DNA from 2 places in the Streptomyces sp. NPDC052042 genome. Region 1 is predicted to be linked to the other one. Evidence: riboswitches for the same ligand, from Rfam matches in the RefSeq annotation. Region 1 holds a riboswitch; the other holds the start of a gene.
What was found. Region 1 has a riboswitch for cyclic di-AMP ahead of ACIHCL_RS16410 (transglycosylase family protein). Riboswitches for the same ligand answer to the same signal wherever they lie in the genome.

Region 1 (9,960 bases):
CGGCCGACGCCCAGGAGGTCTACGAGCACCTCGCCCCGCTGCTTCCCGCCCGGGGCACCGGGCTGTCCACCGGGCCGCTCGACCCGACCCGCCCCTTCCTGCGCCCGCACGCCCCCTGGCCCGACCGGAGCACCGTCCCGTCGCCGTCGCAGGTGCCCCCGCCCGTCCTTCCGCCCCCGTCGGCCGCCCCGGCGGGGCCCGCGGCGGCCCGGCCCGATGTCGCCACCGCCGTCGACGAGGTCAAGCGGCTGCTCGGCGAGGGCCGCATCACCCAGGCCGTGGACATGCTCGGGTCCCTCCTCCCCGTCGCGGCCGCGCAGCACGGCGAGGACTCCGCCGTGGTCCGCATCCTGCGCAAGCAGTACGCGACGACGCTGATGGACGACGGCCAGTACCGCCGCGCCCTGCCCGAGCTGCGCCGCCTCGCCGCCGACCGCGCGGCGCACGCCGGACCGGCCGACGCCCAGCTCCTCCAGTTCCGCCAGGACGCGGCCCACTGCCTGGAACAACTCGGTGACCCGGCCGCCGCGCTCGCCGAGTACCGCGCGGTGCTCCCGTACTGCGAGAACCCCCGGGCCACGGGCGGCGACCCCGCCCGCTCCTTCGAGATCCGCAACCGCATCGGGCATCTGCTGCTCGCGCTCGGCGACCACACGGGCGCGCGCGTCCAGCTCCAGGGACTGCTGTACGACGCGGAGCGGGCCTATGGGCCGCACCACCCGCTGCCGGTGGAGCTGCGCCGACGGCTCGACCGGCAGGCCGAGGTCCAGAGCGGCTGAGGGAGCGCCCGCTGTCCCGATGGGTAATGGGCACGCCAAACGTGCGCAAGGGAATGTCACGGATGCCGCCGTGGGCACCCGCGGCATGAGATCGTGTCCTGCCGCCGGGGCGGCTGACGACCCCGCCTGCTCCGTCGGCCTCTTACCTCGTACCTCTCTCTTCGATACCTCTCTCCTCACGTTTTCCGGGCACCACCGAGGTCTCCGTGTCCTCCGCCTCTCCAGGAAACGTCGCCGCGTCTCCCCGGCCTCGGCGGCCGTCGCCGCTGTCGCGGATGGTGCGTTTGTCGCGGGTGGTGCGTTCGCGGCCGAGGGTGCAACCGCCACGATGATCGGGGCTGCGCCGATGCCGTATCCCCAAATCAGGTGCAGAACCATATAGTTCGCGCGATATACGCCCATGAGTGGTCGAACTGGTCTGTTTCGCCCAAGATATGAGGCGGGGAAGCCGTGGGATTCGTGGAACGGGGAAGCCGCGGAGCCCTTGGGCGGTGCCACAGCTCCAACTCCGCCCGAATCGTTGGCCGAACCGGTGGCCCTGAGCACGTCCACTGCCTACCATCGATCAGCGCAAGGTCTTGTGCACTGATGCACAAAGTCTCCCCGGGAGGTTCCTTTGCACCGCCGCCGTCGCACCGCGCTCACCGTCTCCGCCGCCCTGCTGGTCGGCACCCCACTTCTGGCCGCTTGCGGCGGTCAGGCGCAACCGGGTGCCGCGGCCCTCGTCGGGGGCGACCGGATCGAGGTGTCCACCGTGCAGGGGCAGGTGGCGGCGGTGCGCGAGGCACAGAGCGAATCCCGCGACGGCGACCAGCTCGTCGACAAGTCCGGGCAGCTCGGCCGGGCCAAGCTGCACAGCCTGATCTTCGACCGGATCCTGGACCGGGCCGCCCAGGACGCGGGCGTGTCCGTCACCCGCGGCGAGGTCCAGGAGATGCGGAAGGCCGCGGTCGCCCAGTCCGGGGGAGAGGCACGGCTGCTGGCGGCGATGCTCCAGCAGAGCTGGGTGGCGCCCGACCAGATCGACGCCGTGCTGCGCGAGCAGGTCCAGCTGACGAAGCTGGCCCAGGCACTCGGCGCCGACCTGCGGCAGCCCGAGGGACAGAAGATCGTCGGTGACGCGCTCAGCAAGGCGTCGAAGGCGCTGAAGGTCGACGTGAACCCGCGCTACGGCACCTGGAACGACCAGCAGACCCAGCTCGCCGACTACAAGGCCCCCTGGATCAACCAGGTCACCAAGCCCGCCGGGGCGGTGCCGGAGCCCGGCCTCTAAGGGCTGTCCCGTCGTCCGTGGTGGCCCGGCGCGTGCGTCGGATGCGGTGCGTCGCCGGACGGAGGGGCCGCGTACCGGAGGTGCGCGCGGGCGTTTCGGCAACGCGGCGAGGTGCCGCGGCCGTCGTCGGGCGCCCGCCGGGGACGACCACAGCCCCTGGTGCGGCGACCTGGCAGGCCCACCGGCCCGGGAGCTGCGGCGAGGCGCTGGGGTCGGGGGCACCACGGGGGTCGCGGGGGTCGCGGGGCCGAGCGAACGGTGGCCCGCCCGGCCGGAGGTAGATTCGAACGGTGAACGCTGAAGCCCCCGGCCGCGTCGGAGCCTCCGGCCGTACCGAGCCCTCCGGTCCTGCCGAAGCCCCCGGCCGTATCGTCCTGCTCACCGCCAGCCACCGCGTGGCGCCCGGACTCCTGTCCTGGCCCGCCTGGCAGGCGTTGCGCGCCGCCGACCGGGTGCTCTGCGCGGAGCCGGACAATCCGCAGCTGCCGTATCTGCGCGAGGCGGGCGTCACCGCCGAGCACTCCGTCCCCACCGCGCACGAACTCGTCGACGCCTGCGCGGGCGGACGCACCGTCGTCGTCCTCACCGGTGGCGAGGGGAACCAGCCGCTGACCGACGGCCTCGCCCGGCTCGCCGGTTCGGGGCGGGTGAGCATGCCGGACCTGGAACTGCTGCCCGGCTCCTACGACCTGCCCGGTGCGCGGCTCCTCGACCTGGTCCAGATCATGGACCGGATCCGGAACGAATGCCCGTGGACGTCCCGGAAGACCCACGAGGGCCTCGCCAAGTACGCCATCGAGGAGGCGTACGAACTCGTCGAGGCGATCGAGGACGGCGATCGCGACGAACTGCGCGAGGAACTGGGGGACGTGCTCCTCCAGGTCGTCTTCCACGCCCGGATCGCCGAGGAGGGCGGCCCCGGCGAGGGGGACGAGCCCTTCTCCGTCGACGATGTGGCCGCGACCCTCGTCGAGAAGCTCATCCACCGCCACCCGCACGTCTTCGGTGACGAGACCGCCGAGACCCCCGAGGACGTGCACGCGCACTGGCTGCGGACCAAGGCCGTCGAGAAGCGGCGCACATCCGTCACCGACGGGGTGCCGCTCGGCCAGCCGGGGCTGGCGCTGGCGGCGAAGCTCGCCTCCCGGGTCCGCACCGCCGGGCTCGACGTGCCGCTGCCCACGGGCCGGGGCATCGGCTATGAACTCCTCGCCCTCGCCGTACGCGCCGAGCGGGACGGCGTGGACCCCGAGGCGGCGCTCAGGGCCGCGGGCCGCGCCTACCGGGACGCCATCCGGGCGGCCGAGGGCCACGGCTGACCCCCGCTGGGCGGCGATCCGCGCCTCCGGGGGCGCCGACCGGCTCCGAACGGCGGGGGATAACGTCAAAGGGTGAACCACAGTCCCGCCGACCGCCCCGCCGATCAGACCGTGGGACGGCCTGCCGGCCGGTCCGCCGAACGCCCCGGGGGCCGCGCCGCCGGCCGGCCGGTGAGCCCTCCCACCGATCAGCCCGTCGGCCGTTCCGCGGACGCGCCGGCCGGCCGCTTGACGGATGAGGGCGCGGACCGCCCCGCCGCCTGCCCCGCGGGCGCACCCGAACTCTTCACATGGGAGTTCGCCACCGACCCGTACCCCGCCTACGCCTGGCTGCGCGAGCACAGTCCCGTGCACCGCACCACGCTGCCCAGCGGTGTCGAGGCGTGGCTCGTGACGCGGTACGCGGACGCCCGACAGGCGCTCGCCGACGCGCGGCTCTCCAAGAACCCGGCGCATCACGCCGAACCCGCGCACGCCAAGGGGAAGACCGGCATCCCCGGCGAACGCAAGGCGGAGCTGATGACGCACCTGCTGAATATCGACCCGCCCGACCACACCCGGCTGCGCCGCCTGGTCTCCAAGGCGTTCACCCCGCGCCGGGTCGCCGCGTTCGCACCGCGCGTGCAGGAGCTGACGGACGGGCTCATCGACCGCTTCGCCGCCGAGGGCCGGGCGGACCTCATCCACGACTTCGCTTTCCCGCTCCCCATCTACGCGATCTGTGACCTGCTCGGCGTCCCGCGCGAGGACCAGGACGACTTCCGGGACTGGGCGGGCATGATGATCCGCCACGGCGGCGGCCCGCGCGGCGGGGTCGCGCGGTCGGTGAAGAAGATGCGTGGCTACCTCGCCGAACTCATCCACCGCAAGCGGGAGAACCCGGGGGACGATCTGATCTCCGGGCTGATCCGGGCCAGTGACCACGGCGAGCACCTCACCGAGAACGAGGCCGCCGCGATGGCCTTCATCCTTCTCTTCGCCGGTTTCGAGACGACCGTCAACCTCATCGGCAACGGGGTGTACGCGCTGCTGCGCAACCCCGCCCAGCGCGAGCAGTTGCAACACTCCCTCGACGCGGGGGAGAGCGCGCTGCTGGAGACCGGTATCGAGGAACTGCTGCGGTACGACGGCCCGGTGGAACTGGCGACCTGGCGGTTCGCCACCGAGCCGCTGACGCTCGGCGGCGAGGACATCGCGGTCGGCGACCCCGTACTGGTCGTGCTCGCCGCCGCCGACCGCGACCCGGAGCGCTTCGAGGACCCCGACACCCTCGACCTCGCCCGACGTGACAATCAGCACCTCGGATACGGGCACGGCATCCACTACTGCCTCGGCGCACCCCTCGCCCGGCTGGAGGGGCAGACCGCGCTCACCACACTGCTGAGACGCCTTCCCGACCTGCGGCTCGCGGTGGAACCCGCCGATCTGCGGTGGCGCGGAGGGCTGATCATGCGCGGACTGCGCACGCTCCCCGTGGAGTTCGAGCCCCGGCCCAGCCCCAGCTTGTTCTGACGGTCCGTCAAGAATGTGATGTGCGCGTGATACGTGCTGCATCGACTTGTGACACGCGTTCGAGTCCGGTTAGGTTCACCGTTCGACCCACCGGTCGCTCGTCAGAACTCGTCCGTCACACGGAAGGCAATCTCATGGGCTCCGCGAACGGCAGACACCGTCGTCCTCGCCAGGCACCCGCCATCGTCGTCGCGGCGGGCGTGACCGGATCCGCCCTCGCCATCCCGCTGCTCGGCGCGGGCGCCGCGCAGGCGGCCGATGCCGCGACATGGGACCGGGTCGCCGAGTGTGAGAGCGGCGGCACCTGGAGCGCCGACTTCGGGAACGGCTCCTACGGCGGTCTTCAGCTCACCCCGGAGATCTGGAAGGCGTACGGCGGTGAGGAGTACGCCCCGCGCGCCGACCTCGCCAGCCGCGCCCAGCAGATCGCCGTGGCCGAGAAGATCCTCGGCGACCGGGGTCCGCAGGCGTGGCCGAGCTGTGCCCCCCTGTCCGGTCTCGCGACGGACGGGTCCCTGCCGGGCGTCGACCCGGGGGCGACGCCCTCCGGCGGCCCCGCCGAGGGCGCCGGCGCGAAGAAGGGCGCGGGGGCGAGGGGCGGCACCGGTTCGGCGGAGGACGCGCAGTCGGGCGACGAGGGGCGGGAGTCCCCGTCCGGCGGGCACGCCACGCCTTCCCGTGGCGCCGGGAAGCCGGCCGCGAAGCCCTCGCCCACCGAATCGGCCACCGAGTCCGGCGCGGGCGCGTCCAGTTCTTCTTCCGGTGCGCATCGTTCATCCGGGTCTAGGGATATGGGCGATTCGGGTGTTTCTTCCGGACCGTCAGAAAAGTCCGAGGCGACCGGAGGATCCGGGATGTCCGGAGGCGTGGGTGGCAAGCACCGTGGCGCACCGGCCGCCGAGGAGCAGGAGGCCGGTGACGGCGTCGGCCGCGAGTCGGGCCGCCATGCCTCGCGCGGTGGTGAGGGCGGGCGCGGGGCGGGCTCCCCGGTCGCGGATGACACGTACACCGTCCGTCCCGGTGACAATCTCTGGGCGATTGCCGAGGCGGAGGACGTCCCCGGTGGCTGGCCCGCGCTCTATGAGGCCAACAAGGAGGTCCTGGGCTCCGATCCGGACCTCATCCTCCCTGGTCAGAGCCTTGAGGTCGATGTGAAGGCCGACTGAGGCCCGGTTCGGTGACCGGCTGATGGGGCCTCAAGAACCGGGGCGCTTCGGAGACCTGTGTCCGCTTGTGCGTAAGTGAGACATGGGTCTCTTTGCGTCAATTGGCGCGTCGGGCTCAGAGGGTCCTTCCGTAGCGCTCCCCACCTGCGAAAACGACGGTTCCTCAGATGCAAGTAAGAGATGATTGTCCGATGTGTCTATCTTTGAATATGAGGCTTATATGTGTTTACGGTCAGAACCGCTCGCACCGCGGGCCCCGTCGACCGTCACGCCGAATCCTGCCGTCGGTCGGAGGGAACAGACGCGTTCAAGCGCCGTAGGCAGGAGCGGGGGACCCAGGTAGGCGTCGGCCCCGACCGTCGGAAGACGCGTCAGGACCGGCTTGGGGTGAAGTCGCGTGCTAGGACGTGCGACCGGGCAACTCACTAGGCCCGAACCCGACAGCTCACCTCGTAGGCGTCGGTGAGGAGACTTCCATGCTGTTTTCCGGCAAGGGCAAGCACCGTCGCCCGTCCAAGGTCGTCCGTGTCGCCACGCTCGCCGGCGTCACCGGCTCCGCCGTCGTCGTCCCGCTGATGGGTGCGGCCGACGCCTCCGCCGCCTCCGTGGCCACCTGGGACGCCGTCGCCCAGTGCGAGTCGGGTGGCAACTGGTCCATCAACACCGGTAACGGCTACTACGGCGGCCTGCAGTTCTCGCAGTCCAGCTGGGCCGCTGCCGGTGGCCTGAAGTACGCGCCCCGCGCCGACCTGGCCACCAAGTCCCAGCAGATCGCCACCGCCGAGCGGCTCCTCGCCATGCAGGGCCCGGGTGCCTGGGGCTGCGCCGGCGCCGGCAACCTGCGCAACGACGGCGTCAAGCCGGGTGTCGACACCTCCTCGAAGAGCTCCGGCACCGTCAAGAAGCAGAACACCCAGACCGCCCCCAAGCAGCAGACCCAGCCGACCCAGCAGGCCCAGCAGCAGGTCGAGCGCGGCCAGGCCCCCGCCTCCCGCTCCGAGCGTCCCGCCGCCCCGCAGACCGGCGCGAAGAAGACCGTCACCACCCCGACCGGCAAGAAGGTCAAGAAGGGCGACGGCGAGTACAAGGTCGTCTCCGGCGACACGCTCAGCAAGATCGCCGCCGAGCACGGCGTCAAGGGTGGCTGGCAGCGGCTGTTCGAGCTGAACAAGGACATCGTCGAGAACGCCGACCTGATCTACCCGGGTCAGCAGCTCCACCTGACGAAGTAGTCCGGCACCCTCTCCTCTCCTCACCTCCCGGGCGTCCCCGGACGCTCCGGTGCCCCAGGACCCCCCGGCCCGGCGCGCGTTCCCCGTGCGCGCCGGGCCGGGGTTCTCCGTTCGGCGCGCATGGCGTGCGACGCGCACGGTGCTCCGCGGGTGAGGTCCGGGCGGTCCGTCACCTCCGGGCGCCGCGCCCCGTTCAGGCGGTCCGTCACCACGGCTCCGCGCCCCCGGTCGCCCCCCCTGCGGGGCCGCCCGTTCAACTGTTGTAGTTACTGATCCGTAATCTTCTGGCCATTTGCCCGGGATCGTTCTCCCTTGGGTTCTTTTTCGTCCCAGGAGGCGGGCGGTCGTCGGGCTGAGCGGGCGGGGCCGGTTAGGCTCTTGTCGCAAGGCCAAAGTGACCCTGCAGAACCAGTGTCATATCCCAGAAGGAGATGCCTCGTGCCGTCCATCGACGTCGTCGTAGCCCGGGAAATCCTTGACTCCCGGGGGAACCCCACGGTCGAGGTCGAAGTCGGCCTCGACGACGGCAGCACGGGCCGTGCCGCCGTGCCGTCCGGTGCCTCCACCGGCGCCTTCGAGGCCATCGAGCTTCGCGACGGGGACCCCAACCGCTACCAGGGCAAGGGCGTCGAGAAGGCCGTCCTCGCCGTCATCGAGCAGATCGGTCCGGAGCTCGTCGGCTATGACGCGACCGAGCAGCGGCTGATCGACCAGGCGATGTTCGACCTGGACGCCACCGAGAACAAGGGCTCGCTCGGCGCCAACGCCATCCTCGGCGTCTCGCTGGCCGTTGCGCACGCCGCCTCCGAGGCGTCGGACCTGCCGCTGTTCCGCTACCTTGGCGGCCCGAACGCGCACCTGCTGCCGGTCCCGATGATGAACATCCTCAACGGCGGGTCGCACGCCGACTCCAACGTGGACATCCAGGAGTTCATGATCGCCCCGATCGGCGCGGAGTCCTTCTCCGAGGCCCTGCGCTGGGGCGCCGAGATCTACCACACGCTGAAGAAGGTCCTGAAGACCAAGGGCCTGTCGACCGGTCTCGGCGACGAGGGCGGCTTCGCGCCGAACCTGGAGTCGAACCGCGCCGCCCTCGACCTCATCATCGAGGCCATCAAGGAAGCCGGCTACGTCCCGGGCAAGGACATCGCGCTCGCGCTCGACGTCGCCGCCTCCGAGTTCTACAAGGACGGCACGTACGAGTTCGAGGGCAAGTCCCGCTCGGCCGCCGAGATGACCGAGTACTACGAGGAGCTGGTCTCCGCGTACCCGCTGGTCTCCATCGAGGACCCGCTGTACGAGGACGACTGGGACGGCTGGAAGATCATCACCGACAAGCTCGGTGCCAAGGTGCAGATCGTCGGCGACGACCTGTTCGTCACCAACCCGGAGCGCCTGGCCCGTGGCATCGAGGAGGGCTCCGCCAACGCCCTGCTCGTCAAGGTCAACCAGATCGGCTCGCTGACCGAGACCCTGGACGCCGTCGAGCTCGCCCAGCGCAACGGCTTCAAGTGCATGATGTCGCACCGCTCCGGCGAGACCGAGGACGTCACCATCGCCGACCTCGCCGTCGCGGTGAACTGCGGCCAGATCAAGACCGGCGCCCCGGCCCGCTCGGACCGTGTCGCCAAGTACAACCAGCTCCTGCGCATCGAGGAGATCCTCGACGACGCCGCGGTGTACGCGGGCCGCTCGGCGTTCCCCCGCTTCAAGGGCTGAACTCCACTGGCCCGGGCCTCCGACCCCCACGGACGATCCCGGTCCGCAGGGGCACCGAGGACCCCGGCCTCCGTCCGTCCCCGCACGCGGTCCCGTACCGTGTGCGGGGACGGACGTGTGTAACAGGGGAGGCGGAGACATGGCCGCGAAGGACCGGGACCGGTTCTCCACCGCGACCCGGCTGCGACTGCTGGGCGAGCAGACCGCCGCCCGCGTCTACCGTTCGCAGACCCGTCGGCAGGACCGCCGCTCCCGCCTCACCGGCCGGGCCGCCTTCCTGGCCCTCGTCGTCTGCTCCCTCGTGGTCGCACTCGCCTACCCGATACGGCAATACGTGTCGCAGCAGGACGAGATCGCCGACCAGGAGCGGCTGGCGCGGGAGGCACGGGCCCGCACGGAGGAGCTGCGCGACGAGAAGGCGCGGCTCCAGGACGACGCGTACATCAAGCAGCTCGCCCGCACGCACCTGCACTATCTTCTCCCCGGGGAGACGGGCTACACGGTGATCGACCCCGACGCGGTCAAGGAGCGCGAGGGCGAGAAGGACGAGTCCGGACGGCCGTGGCACTCCAACCTCTGGGACGGGGTCGACAGCGCCGACCGGGGCTGATTCCCGTCCACCCGTACCCTCCCGTCCGCAGACCCCCGGATCCGCCGGATCCGGCAGAACCCCAGAACTAGGCAGGCATGGAAACCCCTCCTCCGCAGACCGAGCCCACCGAGCCCACCGAGGCGGACATCGACGCGTTCCGGCAGCAGCTGGGCCGCCCGCCCCGCGGGCTGCGCGCGATCGCGCACCGCTGCCCGTGCGGCAACCCGGACGTGGTCGAGACGCAGCCCCGGCTGGAGGACGGCACGCCGTTCCCGACGACGTACTACCTGACGTGCCCGCGCGCCGCGTCCGCGATCGGCACCCTGGAGGCGAACGGGGTCATGAAGGAGATGACCGAGCGCCTCGGC
Region 2 (9,960 bases), on a different contig from region 1:
GGAGGAGGAGGACATCGTCGCGGGTGCCCGTCGCACCGGGGATCTGCTGCGGGAACGGCTGGCCGCGCTGATCGACCGCTACGAGCTGCTGCACGAGGTGCGCGGGCGCGGGCTGATGATCGGCATCGAGTTCGGCCGGCCGTCGTCGCTGAAGCTGCGCAGCCGCTGGACGATGCTCCAGACGGCCCGCAAGGGCCTCTTCGCGCAGATGGTCGTGGTGCCCCTGCTCAGGAAGCACCGCATCCTCACCCAGGTCTCGGGCGACCACATGGAAGTGATCAAGCTGATTCCGCCCCTGGTGATCGGGGAACCCGAGGTCGACCGGTTCGTCACGGCGTTCACGGCCGTCATGGATGAGGCGCACAACAGCGGGCTGATGTGGGACTTCGGCAGGACCCTGGTGAAGCAGGCCGTCGCCCACCGCTGACCCGGGCCGGGCGGCCCCGCGTGACCCTGTCCGGTCAGGGCCGGGCGCGGCTCGTCCCGCCCGGCCCTCCTCATACGATGCCGGGGCGGAAGCACTGGGACATTTTTTGCCTCTGAGGTAAGCGATTTGCCTGAGGGGAAAGTTTTTGGCCCAATGGGTACATGAACACTCCGGACGGAGCGGCGGCCGACGAGCTGCCCGAGGTCGCGCCACGCCTGCGCGACCTGCGCCGTGGCCGCGGTCTCACCCTGGAGGCCGCCGCCCAGCGGGCCGGGCTGTCGCCCGCCCATCTCTCCCGGCTGGAAACGGGGCGGCGGCAGCCCTCGCTGCCGATGCTGCTCGGTCTTGCCAGGATCTACGGTACGACGGTCTCCGAGCTGCTCGGCGAGCGGCCTCCGGAACGGGAAGCGATCATCCGCGGCGGCGTGTTCGAGGGTGCCGCGGCCGACGGCTGGCAGTACCAGCCGGCCGGCAGCCCCGGCCGGGCGATGCAGGCACTCCGCGTCCGGGTCCCGCACGGCGCGCAGGGCGACCTGGTGCGCGTCCACCCCGGTGAGGAGTGGCTGCACGTGCTCGCCGGCCATCTGCGGGTCACGCTCGGCGACACCGTGCACGACCTCGGCCCCGGAGACAGCGCGCACTACGACTCGCTCACCCCGCACCGCCTCACGGCCATCGACCGTGGTGGTGCCGAACTCCTGTTCGTCCACACCCTCCTGCAGAGCCCCGCCGCCGAGCTGTGCCTCGGCGACGGTATCCACCGCCGCTGAGACCGGCCCCGGCCGGTCCCCAGAGAGGACCACCATGTCCGATTCAGAGAACTTCGACCCGCTGGGGTCGAGCAAGAAGTACGAAGCCCAGGAACGGAAGTTCCCGCGCGGCGTCGTGATCCGGCTGATCGCCTACCTCATCGCCGGACACGTCGTCGCGGCCTTCCTCTACATCCTCTTCGCGGTGGCCGCCAAAGGCTGACCACCGCGACCGCCGGGCGGCTGCTGTCAGACCGTCTCGATCAGCCGGTCGCGCAGCCGCTCACGGGTTTCCGGGGACAGCCGCAGGCCCTCCGCCAGATAGCGCTCGGTGTCGCCCCAGGTCTCCTCGATGGAGGCGAACGCCGCGGCGAGGTAGTCGCGGTGGGCGCCGAAGAGCGGATTGAGCAGTTCCAGCACCTCGGCCGACATGCCGTCCGCAGAGGTGTCGCTGCGGCGGATCCGGTAGCGGCGGTGCGCCTGATCGGACTTCAGGTAGTCGGCCTCGATGGCGTCGCGCTCGACACCGACCGCGAGCAGGGACACGGCCATCGACAGACCGGCCCGGTCCTTGCCCGCCGCGCAGTGCATCAGCGCCGGAACACTGTCCTCGGCCAGCGCGTGCAGCACCCGGCTGTGCTCCGCGGTGCGCTCCAGGACGATCTCGCGGTACGAGGCGATCATCCGGTTCGCCCCCTTCCCATCGGCCAGGAGCGAGCGCAGCTGCTCCAGGTCGCCTTCGCGGACCATCCGCCAGAACCCCGCGCCGTCCGCCGGGTCTGAGAGCGGGATGTTGAGGTTCCGTACGCCCGGCAGCTCCACGTCGTGGCCGTCGAGCCGAAGGTCGGCCGCGTTGCGGAAGTCGAAGATCGTATGCAGCCCCAGGTCGGTGAGGAAGGCGGCGTCCTCGGGGGTGGCGTGCGCGAGATGACCACTGCGGAAGAGTGTTCCGTACCGCACCCGCCTGCCGTCCGCGGTGGGCAGTCCGCCCACGTCACGGAAGTTGCGGACACCCGTCAGCTCGGGTTCCGTCGACGGGATCTGCGGCAACTGCTGCGTCACACTGACTCCTGGGCGTCCGGCCGTCGGCGGGAGTCGCCGACAAGGCCACTTCCGCGACGATACGACATCGGTTCCTCAGGCAATCATCTCGTCCGCCCCGCTGTCGATACCCGTGTCGATCCGCCCGTCCCCGAGGGAAGTCGGTCGTGGTCAACGGCCCGTGGCGGACGGCGGGCGGTCCGGGTGACCCTGGCGGAGCCCGGGCCCCGGACCGGCCTCGGGGCCGGGCTCGAACCCTTCTCGCTCCTGCTGCGTCCGGGGGCTTCCACGCGGCCTGAAGCCCGCTGACCGATGAAGGGCATGGGACAGCCCTTCGGTACGTGGCCCCCGCCGGAAGGACGGGAAATGGCCGAAGCGGTTTTGATCTCTTGTCACGCGCACTTCTGATCATTTATCGAGCCGGCTCGCGAGGGGGCGCGATTTCCCGAGGTGCTGCGGCCGGATTCCATTGTCAACTGATGCGCGGTCAGTGCATGGGGGTGTCCGGGATTATCTTCTGGATCACCGGAATTGCCGATCTTCGTGCCTGCCGGGACATGGGCGGCGGGATTTCTGTCACATCGTCGCGGGTGCGGGAGGCCGGGGCTCCGACGCGCATGGTGCCCACTCGATGTCCGTATTGAGGCTATTTATTGATGTATATCCGTTTTGGTTTCCCAGGCTGATCACCGCTCGTGAGCGGAATCATATCCGTGACCGTGCGTGCCGATCGGCCGTTCGGGCATTCCTTGCGCGGCGCAGGAATTCAGGATCCCGGATCCACGGAGTGTGACGGGAATTCGGTTCTGAATTCCCGGTCCCGGATTCCTTCCGGGAGTCAGTGGCTTGTTCTCGCCGTCCGGCTCGCTTACGGTCACCGTCAAATCCGGACGGACCGCCTAATCCTGCCGCCGCCCGGATATCGCATCCACTCGACGCGTGGCAGGAGCGGGGGAACCAGGTAGGCCGCCGACCGGTGAAATCCGGTCGGCTCGGGGTGAAGTCGCGCTCGCCGCGGCCGGGCATCTCCAGCCCGAACCCGACAGCTCACCTCGTAGGCGCCGGAGAGGAAGCGCATCATGCCCATCCCGGGTAAGCACCGCCGTACCAAGTCCAGCGTGATCGCCCGCGGCGTCGCCGCCGTGAGCGCCGGTGGCGCCATCATCGCCCTGCCGCTGCTCGGCGCCACCGGCGCCCACGCCGCGCCGCAGACCGCCCCGGCCTCCGCCGCGCACACCGTCCCGGTCCAGCGGGCCGCGCAGGAGCCGGCCGCCGCCACGACGTACTCCGTCGTCCCCGGCGACTATCTGTCGAAGATCGCCGCCGAGCACGGGATCGAGGGCGGCTGGCAGAAGCTCTACCAGGACAACCGCGAGGCCATCGGTGCCGACCCGGACCTGATCCGCCCGGGCACCGAGCTGACGCTCGGCTCCCAGGCGTCCGGCCACGCCGCGTCCGCCGGTGCGGGCGCGGGCTCCGCCCTTCCGTCGAAGGTGCTCTCGGTGCCGTCGACGGTCCAGAAGTCCGCTCCGGCCAAGCCCGCTCCGGCCAAGCCCGCGCCGGCGCAGCCGCAGGCGGCCACGAAGGCGAAGACCTCCGCCCCGGCCGCCGCGAGCACCGGCTCCGGTTATGTCCACCCGGTTCCCGGCAACCACACCACCGGATACCGGGCCTCCGGATCCAACTGGTCCAGCGGCAGCCACAGCGGCATCGACTTCCCCGTCTTCACCGGCACCAGCGTGAAGTCCATCGCCTCCGGCACCGTCGTCACCGCCGGCTGGGGCGGTGCGTACGGCAACCAGGTCGTCGTCAAGCACGCCGACGGCCGCTACTCGCAGTACGGGCACCTGTCCTCGATCTCCGTTTCGGCGGGCCAGTCCGTGGGCGCAGGCCAGCAGATCGGCCTCTCCGGTTCCACCGGCAACTCCACCGGACCGCACCTGCACTTCGAGGTCCGCACCGGCCCGGCGTACGGTTCCGACATCGACCCGGTCGCCTACCTCGCCGCGCACGGCATCTACGTCTGAGCCGAACGCTCCGACGGACGGCAGAGGCCCGATCCGGTCCCGACGAGGGGGTGGCGCGTCACGACGACGCGCCACCCCCTCGTGGCGCCTATTCCCCCCTCGGAGTCCTGACCGGGTGGTCTATCTCACCATCCGTCAACCCCTTATTACGGTCGCGTAGGTCACATTCGACGGTGCAGGATAGACGCTTGTGGCAGACGATTCGAGAAAATTCCAACGTGGCGTCATCAATCGGAAGGGCCTCATCGGGTCGTACGCGGCGATCGGCGACAGCTTCACCGAAGGTGTCGGCGACCCCGGACCGGACGGTACCTACATCGGCTGGGCGGACCGTTTCGCGGTGCTTCTCGCGGACCGGCTTCCGGACCCCGGCGAGCGGACGAACGCCGACGGCCCCACGCACGCGGACTTCCGGTACGCCAATCTCGCCGTACGCGGACGCCTCCTCGACCAGATCGTCGAGGAACAGGTCCCCCGCGCCAAGGAACTGGCCCCCGACCTGGTGAGCTTCTGTGCCGGCGGCAACGACATCATCAGGCCCGGCACCGACCCGGACGACGTGGCCGAGCGTTTCGAGCGCGCGGTCGCCGAACTGACCGAAGCGGTCGGCACCGTCATGATCACCACCGGATTCGACACCCGGGGCGTTCCCGTGCTGCGGCACCTGCGCGGCAAGGTCGCCACGTACTCCGCCCATGTGCGGGCCATCGCCGACCGCTACGGCTGCCCCGTCCTCGACCTGTGGTCGCTGAGGTCCGTCCAGGACCGGCGGGCCTGGGACGACGACCGGCTCCACCTGTCGCCCGAGGGGCACACCAGGGTCGCGCTGCGCGCCGCCCAGGTCCTCGGGATCGACGTGCCGGCCGACCCCGACCAGCCGTGGCCCGCGCAGGCCCCGCGCGGCACGCTCGAAGTCCGTCGCGACGACATCCACTGGGCGCGCGAGCACCTGGTGCCCTGGATCGGCCGACGGCTGCGCGGTGAGTCCTCGGGCGACCACGTCGTGGCGAAGCGGCCGGATCTCCTGCCGCTCTGAGGACCGTTCCCGCAGCGGCGGCGCCCGTCAGGGGAGGGACGGGCTCCGTCGTCGCACGTCCCCGTCCGGCCGCCCCTCGTGCGCCGTGTCGGGGCGGTCGTGTCCGAATATCGGGCGCTCTTTACCCCCGTCCTCCCTTACGGGAGTAAATCGCGTCATTCTCGGAGCCCCGGCGGGGCCCGGCGGTGCCCGCTCCCACCCGTCGGATGCCCCTCCTCGCCTGGTGCGATCATATGAATGGCGGCGCTCGGTTCCGTTGGGGAACCTTCCAATTCCGGACGGCCGGGGCGAGTGGCCGACCGGTCGTGGTGCAGACGGGGGGCGGGCCGTCTTCTAGCCTCCCGCCATGCGCATCACACAGCTGAGACATTTCGGTCTCGCCGCAGTCATCGCCCTTGCCCTCGCCCTGTTCGGGACGGCCCAGCCGGCCAGTGCCGACGCTCCTGACCTCACCTTCTCCGTGGCTCAGCCCACTGTCACCCCTGGATCGAGCGTCGACATCACGATGACGCTCACCAACAACCAGGAGACGGACATCTGGTTCGTCTTCCAGTCGCTCCAGCCGACCTGGCTGACCTCCCAGCGCACCGATGTGAAGTACAGCTTCACCTCCTGTACCTCCGCGGATGTCTCGTGCACCGGCATCGGTTCCACCAGTCTCGGCTTCGGCTACTCCATCCCGCTGGCTCCCGGGGCGAGTCGTACCGTGACGCTCACGTACCAGATCGCCGCAGACTCCGGCTGCAACGCGGACATCGCGTTCTACTCGTACCTGTACTACGAGTACAACTACGGACAGAACGTGAAGGACGGCACCTACGATGTGCCGGCCGCCCGGGTGACCTGCCCGACGCCTCCCGCTTCGGGGGCTGTTCACTCCTGACCGCGCCGACCGGCGGCCCGCTCCGGTGGGGGCGGGCCGTGCGCGGGGGCCGTCCGGGGCACGTCTTCGGGGGCAGTCGGAGAGCCGCCCCGGGATTGCTCACATTTTTCCGTCATGTTTTCACAACAGTCACACGAAACATCCACGACTGCCGCATCATATGAACCGTCATGCGCGGCGTCCTTCCCCGCGGGGGAGTCGATGCCGTGCCGGGGGGAAGGCCCATGGCCGGGAAATCCGGTCGGGCGCAACCAGGGGAGGGGACCCACCGAATGAAACGCACCACACGCGGCCAACGCGCCTTACGTGCGACCGCGCTCGGCGTCGGAGTGCTGCTGCTCGCACTGGCGTCGCCGTACACGACCGCGTTCGCCGACGAGCCGTCACCCGCGGCCCGCGTCGACCTGCGCGTTCTGGTCGTCTCCGACGGCGGCCCCGCCACCGCCGCCATCGCCGCCGAACTCGACGGCGCCGGAACCCCGTACACCGTCGTCGACCTGAACAGCGCCGGCCGGCCCGTCATCGACGCGGCCTTCCTGGCGGACACCGTCGACGGACGACCGCGGGCGAAGTTCCAGGCCGTCGTCCTGCCCAACGACAACCCGTTCGCCGTCGGCTCGGCCGAGATGGCCGCGCTCGTCGCCTATGAGAAGACGTACGCGATCCCGCAGGTCGACGCGTACACCTATGCCCGGCCCCAGGCGGGTCTCCAGGTCCCCGTCCCCGCCAACGGCGGTTACAGCGGTTCGCTGGACGGAGTGCGGGCCGAGGTGACGGCCGCGGGCAGCGACGGCCCCTTCGGCTATCTCCGGGGAACGGTCCCCTTCGAGGACAACTCACCCACGGTCGCCGAGAGTTACGGCTACCTGGCCCGGCCCGCGGCCGGCGCCGACTTCACCACCTACGTCGACGCGCAGGTCCCCGGCTCCACCGGTCGCGGTTCGCTCATCGGCGAATACCGGCACGACAACCGCCGGGAACTGGTGGTCACCTTCGTCTACAGCCAGTACCAGCAGCAGTTCCGGCTGCTGGCCCGGGGCATCGTCGACTGGATGACCCAAGGAGTGCGCCTCGGCGCCGCGCGGAACTACTTCGCCGTCCACGTGGACGACGTCTTCGCCGCCGACGACCGCTGGGACTCCACGCTCAACTGCACCCCCGGCGACGTGGACTGCCCGCCGGGCCAAGGCGCCACCGACCCGATCAGGATGTCGGTCGACGACGTCCGCGACGCGGTCGCCTGGTCCCGGCAGCGGAACTTCACGATGGACCTGGCGTACAACGGCGGCGGCAGCGACGAGTACCGCGACGAACACAACGGCACCGATGACACCGCCGACGCGTTCATCGCGAAGCGAGCCGATTTCCGCTGGCTGAACCACACGTACGAACACACCTACCTCGGCTGCGAGCAGAACGTCACGGTCATTCCGTGGACGTGCGCCACCAACCCCGACGGCAGCATCCGCTACGTCGGTCAGGCGGAGATCTCCCGGCAGATCTCCCTGAACCAGCAGTGGGGCGAGCGGGCGGACCTCCCGCTGACGAGCAGCGAACTCGTCACCGGTGAGCACTCCGGCCTGAAACTGTCGCCGCAGCAGCCGGACGACAACCCCCATCTCGCCCCTGCGCTCGCCGCCAATGGCATCGCCTGGCTGGGATCCGACATGTCCCGCGACCCGGGCCAGCGTCCGATCGGCCCCGCGCTCACCGTTGCCCGGTACCCGATCAACATCTTCTACAACGCGGGCCACGTCTCCGAGCAGGTCGACGAGTACAACTGGCTCTACACCAGCCGAGCCCAGGGCGGCAGTGGCATCTGCGAGGACCAGCCCAACACCACTTGCCTCGACGAGCCGTTGGACATCGCCACCGGCTTCGACGACTACATCGTGCCACTGGAGACACGGATCGCGCTGAGCCACGTACTCGCCAACGACCCGCGTCCGCACTTCATCCACCAGTCGAACCTCGCCGAGGACCGCATCGGATACCCGGTGCTCGACGGGGTGCTCGACACGTACGAGAGCCTGTACGCCACCAACACCCCGCTCGTGAACCTCCGGATGAAGGACATCGGCGAGGAGCTGCGCAAGCGGGCCGCCTGGAACACCGCGGTCGAGAACGGAAGCGCGAGCGGCTACCGCATCGGTGCCGCCGTGACCGTGACCGCCCCCACCGGCACCGAGATCACCGCCACCATGCCCGCGGGCAGCCTCCAGAACCATCCGGCCGGTGCCACCGACTTCGGTCAGCCCTACGCGGGCACCGTCTCCGGCTGGGCCGCACCGGCCGCAGGGCAGAGCGGCGTCGCGCTGACGCTGCCCACCGCGCTCACCCCCCACGCCACCCCGGCCGAGGGCCGCCCCGCACACGGTGTGGAGCGGGCTTCGGGGCAGAACGCCCCCCGTCCGCCCGTCCCCGCCGCCGTGCTGCGGCCGACGCGCGCCGTCGGGCACTGAACGACAGCGATTCCGTACATCCTCCCGGCAACCGGGTCCTGTCCGTCGCACGGCGGACAGGACCCGCCACGCCTGCCACACCCTTCCCGCCGTGGAGCCCACCCATGCCCCTGCGTCACCCCGCGCCGCGTTCCGACACCGCGCGTGTCACCCTGCTCACCGAAGGCACGTACCCGCACAGCCATGGTGGAGTGAGTGTCTGGTGCGACCAACTCGTCTCCGGGATGCCGGACATCGAGTTCGACATCATCGCCGTGACCGCGACCGGCCGCGAGAGTACCGTCTGGGATCTGCCCGCCCAGGTCAACGACGTCACCTCGGTCCCCATGTGGGGACCGGCCCCCGCCGGATCCGTGCCGCGCGGCCGTCGGCTGCGCAGGCTCACGGAGGCGTACGAGGGCTTCCTGAGCGCACTGCTCGACCCCACCGCCGAAGCGGAATTCAGCCCAGGGCTCTACGAGTTGGCCCGCGCCGCACAGGACGGCGTGCTGAGCCCGACTCTGCGCGACGACCGCGCGGTGAGCGTCCTGACCGCCGTCTGGAACCGGAAGGGGCTCCCGGTCCGCGAAGCCTGCCCCACCCTGTACGACGCCGTCACCGCCACCGGCCTTCTGGAGCACGCGCTGCGGCCGTTCGCCGTGCGTCCGCCCGAGCGGGGCGTCACCCACGCGGTCAGCGGCGGCATCGCCGCACTCCCCGGCCTGGCCGCGGCCGAATTCCACGGTGTCCCCCTGCTGCTCACCGAACACGGCGTCTACCTCCGGGAACGGTACCTCGGCTACCGGACCGCCCCGTACCGCTGGCCTGTCAAGGCCGTCCTCCTCGGCTTCTTCCGGCTGCTGGCCGAGGAGACGTACCGCAGAGCGGCGCTGATCACCCCGGGGAACCGCTACAACCGGCTCTGGGAGGAACAGGGCGGCGCCGACCCGAAGCTCATACGCACCGTCTACAACGGTGTGGACCCCGCGGCCTTCCCGCCGGCAGGACCCGAACCGGACCGCCCGACCCTCAGCTGGGCCGGGCGCGTCGACCCGATCAAGGACCTGGAGACGCTGATACGCGCGTTCGCGGAGGTCCGCACCGCGCGACCGGAGACGGCGCTGCGGCTCTTCGGCGGCACCCCGCGCGGCGGCGAGGCGTACCGCGAGCGGTGCGAGAGGCTGGCCGCCTCCCTCGGACACGGCGACGCGGTCACCTTCGAGGGACGGGTGGACGACATCCGGGACGCCTACGCGGCGGGCAACGTGGTGATGCTCTCCAGCATCAGCGAGGGCTTCCCCTTCACCCTGATCGAGGCGATGTCGTGCGGCCGCGCGACCGTCTCCACGGACGTCG

Region 2: another riboswitch for cyclic di-AMP. It lies ahead of ACIHCL_RS29480 (peptidoglycan DD-metalloendopeptidase family protein); the one in region 1 lies ahead of ACIHCL_RS16410 (transglycosylase family protein).

The regions. Positions count from the first base shown of each region.
Region 1 covers NZ_JBIUBU010000008.1:197,048-207,007, forward strand. Annotated here, with positions in the region: gene ACIHCL_RS16385 (protein kinase) at 1-779, shown strand, start outside; gene ACIHCL_RS16390 (SurA N-terminal domain-containing protein) at 1,396-2,052, shown strand; gene ACIHCL_RS16395 (nucleoside triphosphate pyrophosphohydrolase) at 2,343-3,371, shown strand; gene ACIHCL_RS16400 (cytochrome P450) at 3,600-4,883, shown strand; gene ACIHCL_RS16405 (transglycosylase family protein) at 5,018-6,049, shown strand; cyclic di-AMP (ydaO/yuaA leader) riboswitch at 6,352-6,523, shown strand; gene ACIHCL_RS16410 (transglycosylase family protein) at 6,526-7,281, shown strand; gene eno (phosphopyruvate hydratase) at 7,720-9,000, shown strand; gene ACIHCL_RS16420 (septum formation initiator family protein) at 9,140-9,610, shown strand; gene ACIHCL_RS16425 (DUF501 domain-containing protein) at 9,688-9,960, shown strand, end outside.
Region 2 covers NZ_JBIUBU010000023.1:96,483-106,442, reverse strand. Annotated here, with positions in the region: gene ACIHCL_RS29500 (aspartate aminotransferase family protein) at 1-427, shown strand, start outside; gene ACIHCL_RS29495 (helix-turn-helix domain-containing protein) at 589-1,197, shown strand; gene ACIHCL_RS29490 (DUF6126 family protein) at 1,232-1,399, shown strand; gene ACIHCL_RS29485 (tyrosine-protein phosphatase) at 1,426-2,238, opposite strand; cyclic di-AMP (ydaO/yuaA leader) riboswitch at 3,137-3,291, shown strand; gene ACIHCL_RS29480 (peptidoglycan DD-metalloendopeptidase family protein) at 3,297-4,244, shown strand; gene ACIHCL_RS29475 (SGNH/GDSL hydrolase family protein) at 4,435-5,280, shown strand; gene ACIHCL_RS29470 (hypothetical protein) at 5,627-6,163, shown strand; gene ACIHCL_RS29465 (hypothetical protein) at 6,436-8,625, shown strand; gene pelF (GT4 family glycosyltransferase PelF) at 8,730-9,960, shown strand, end outside.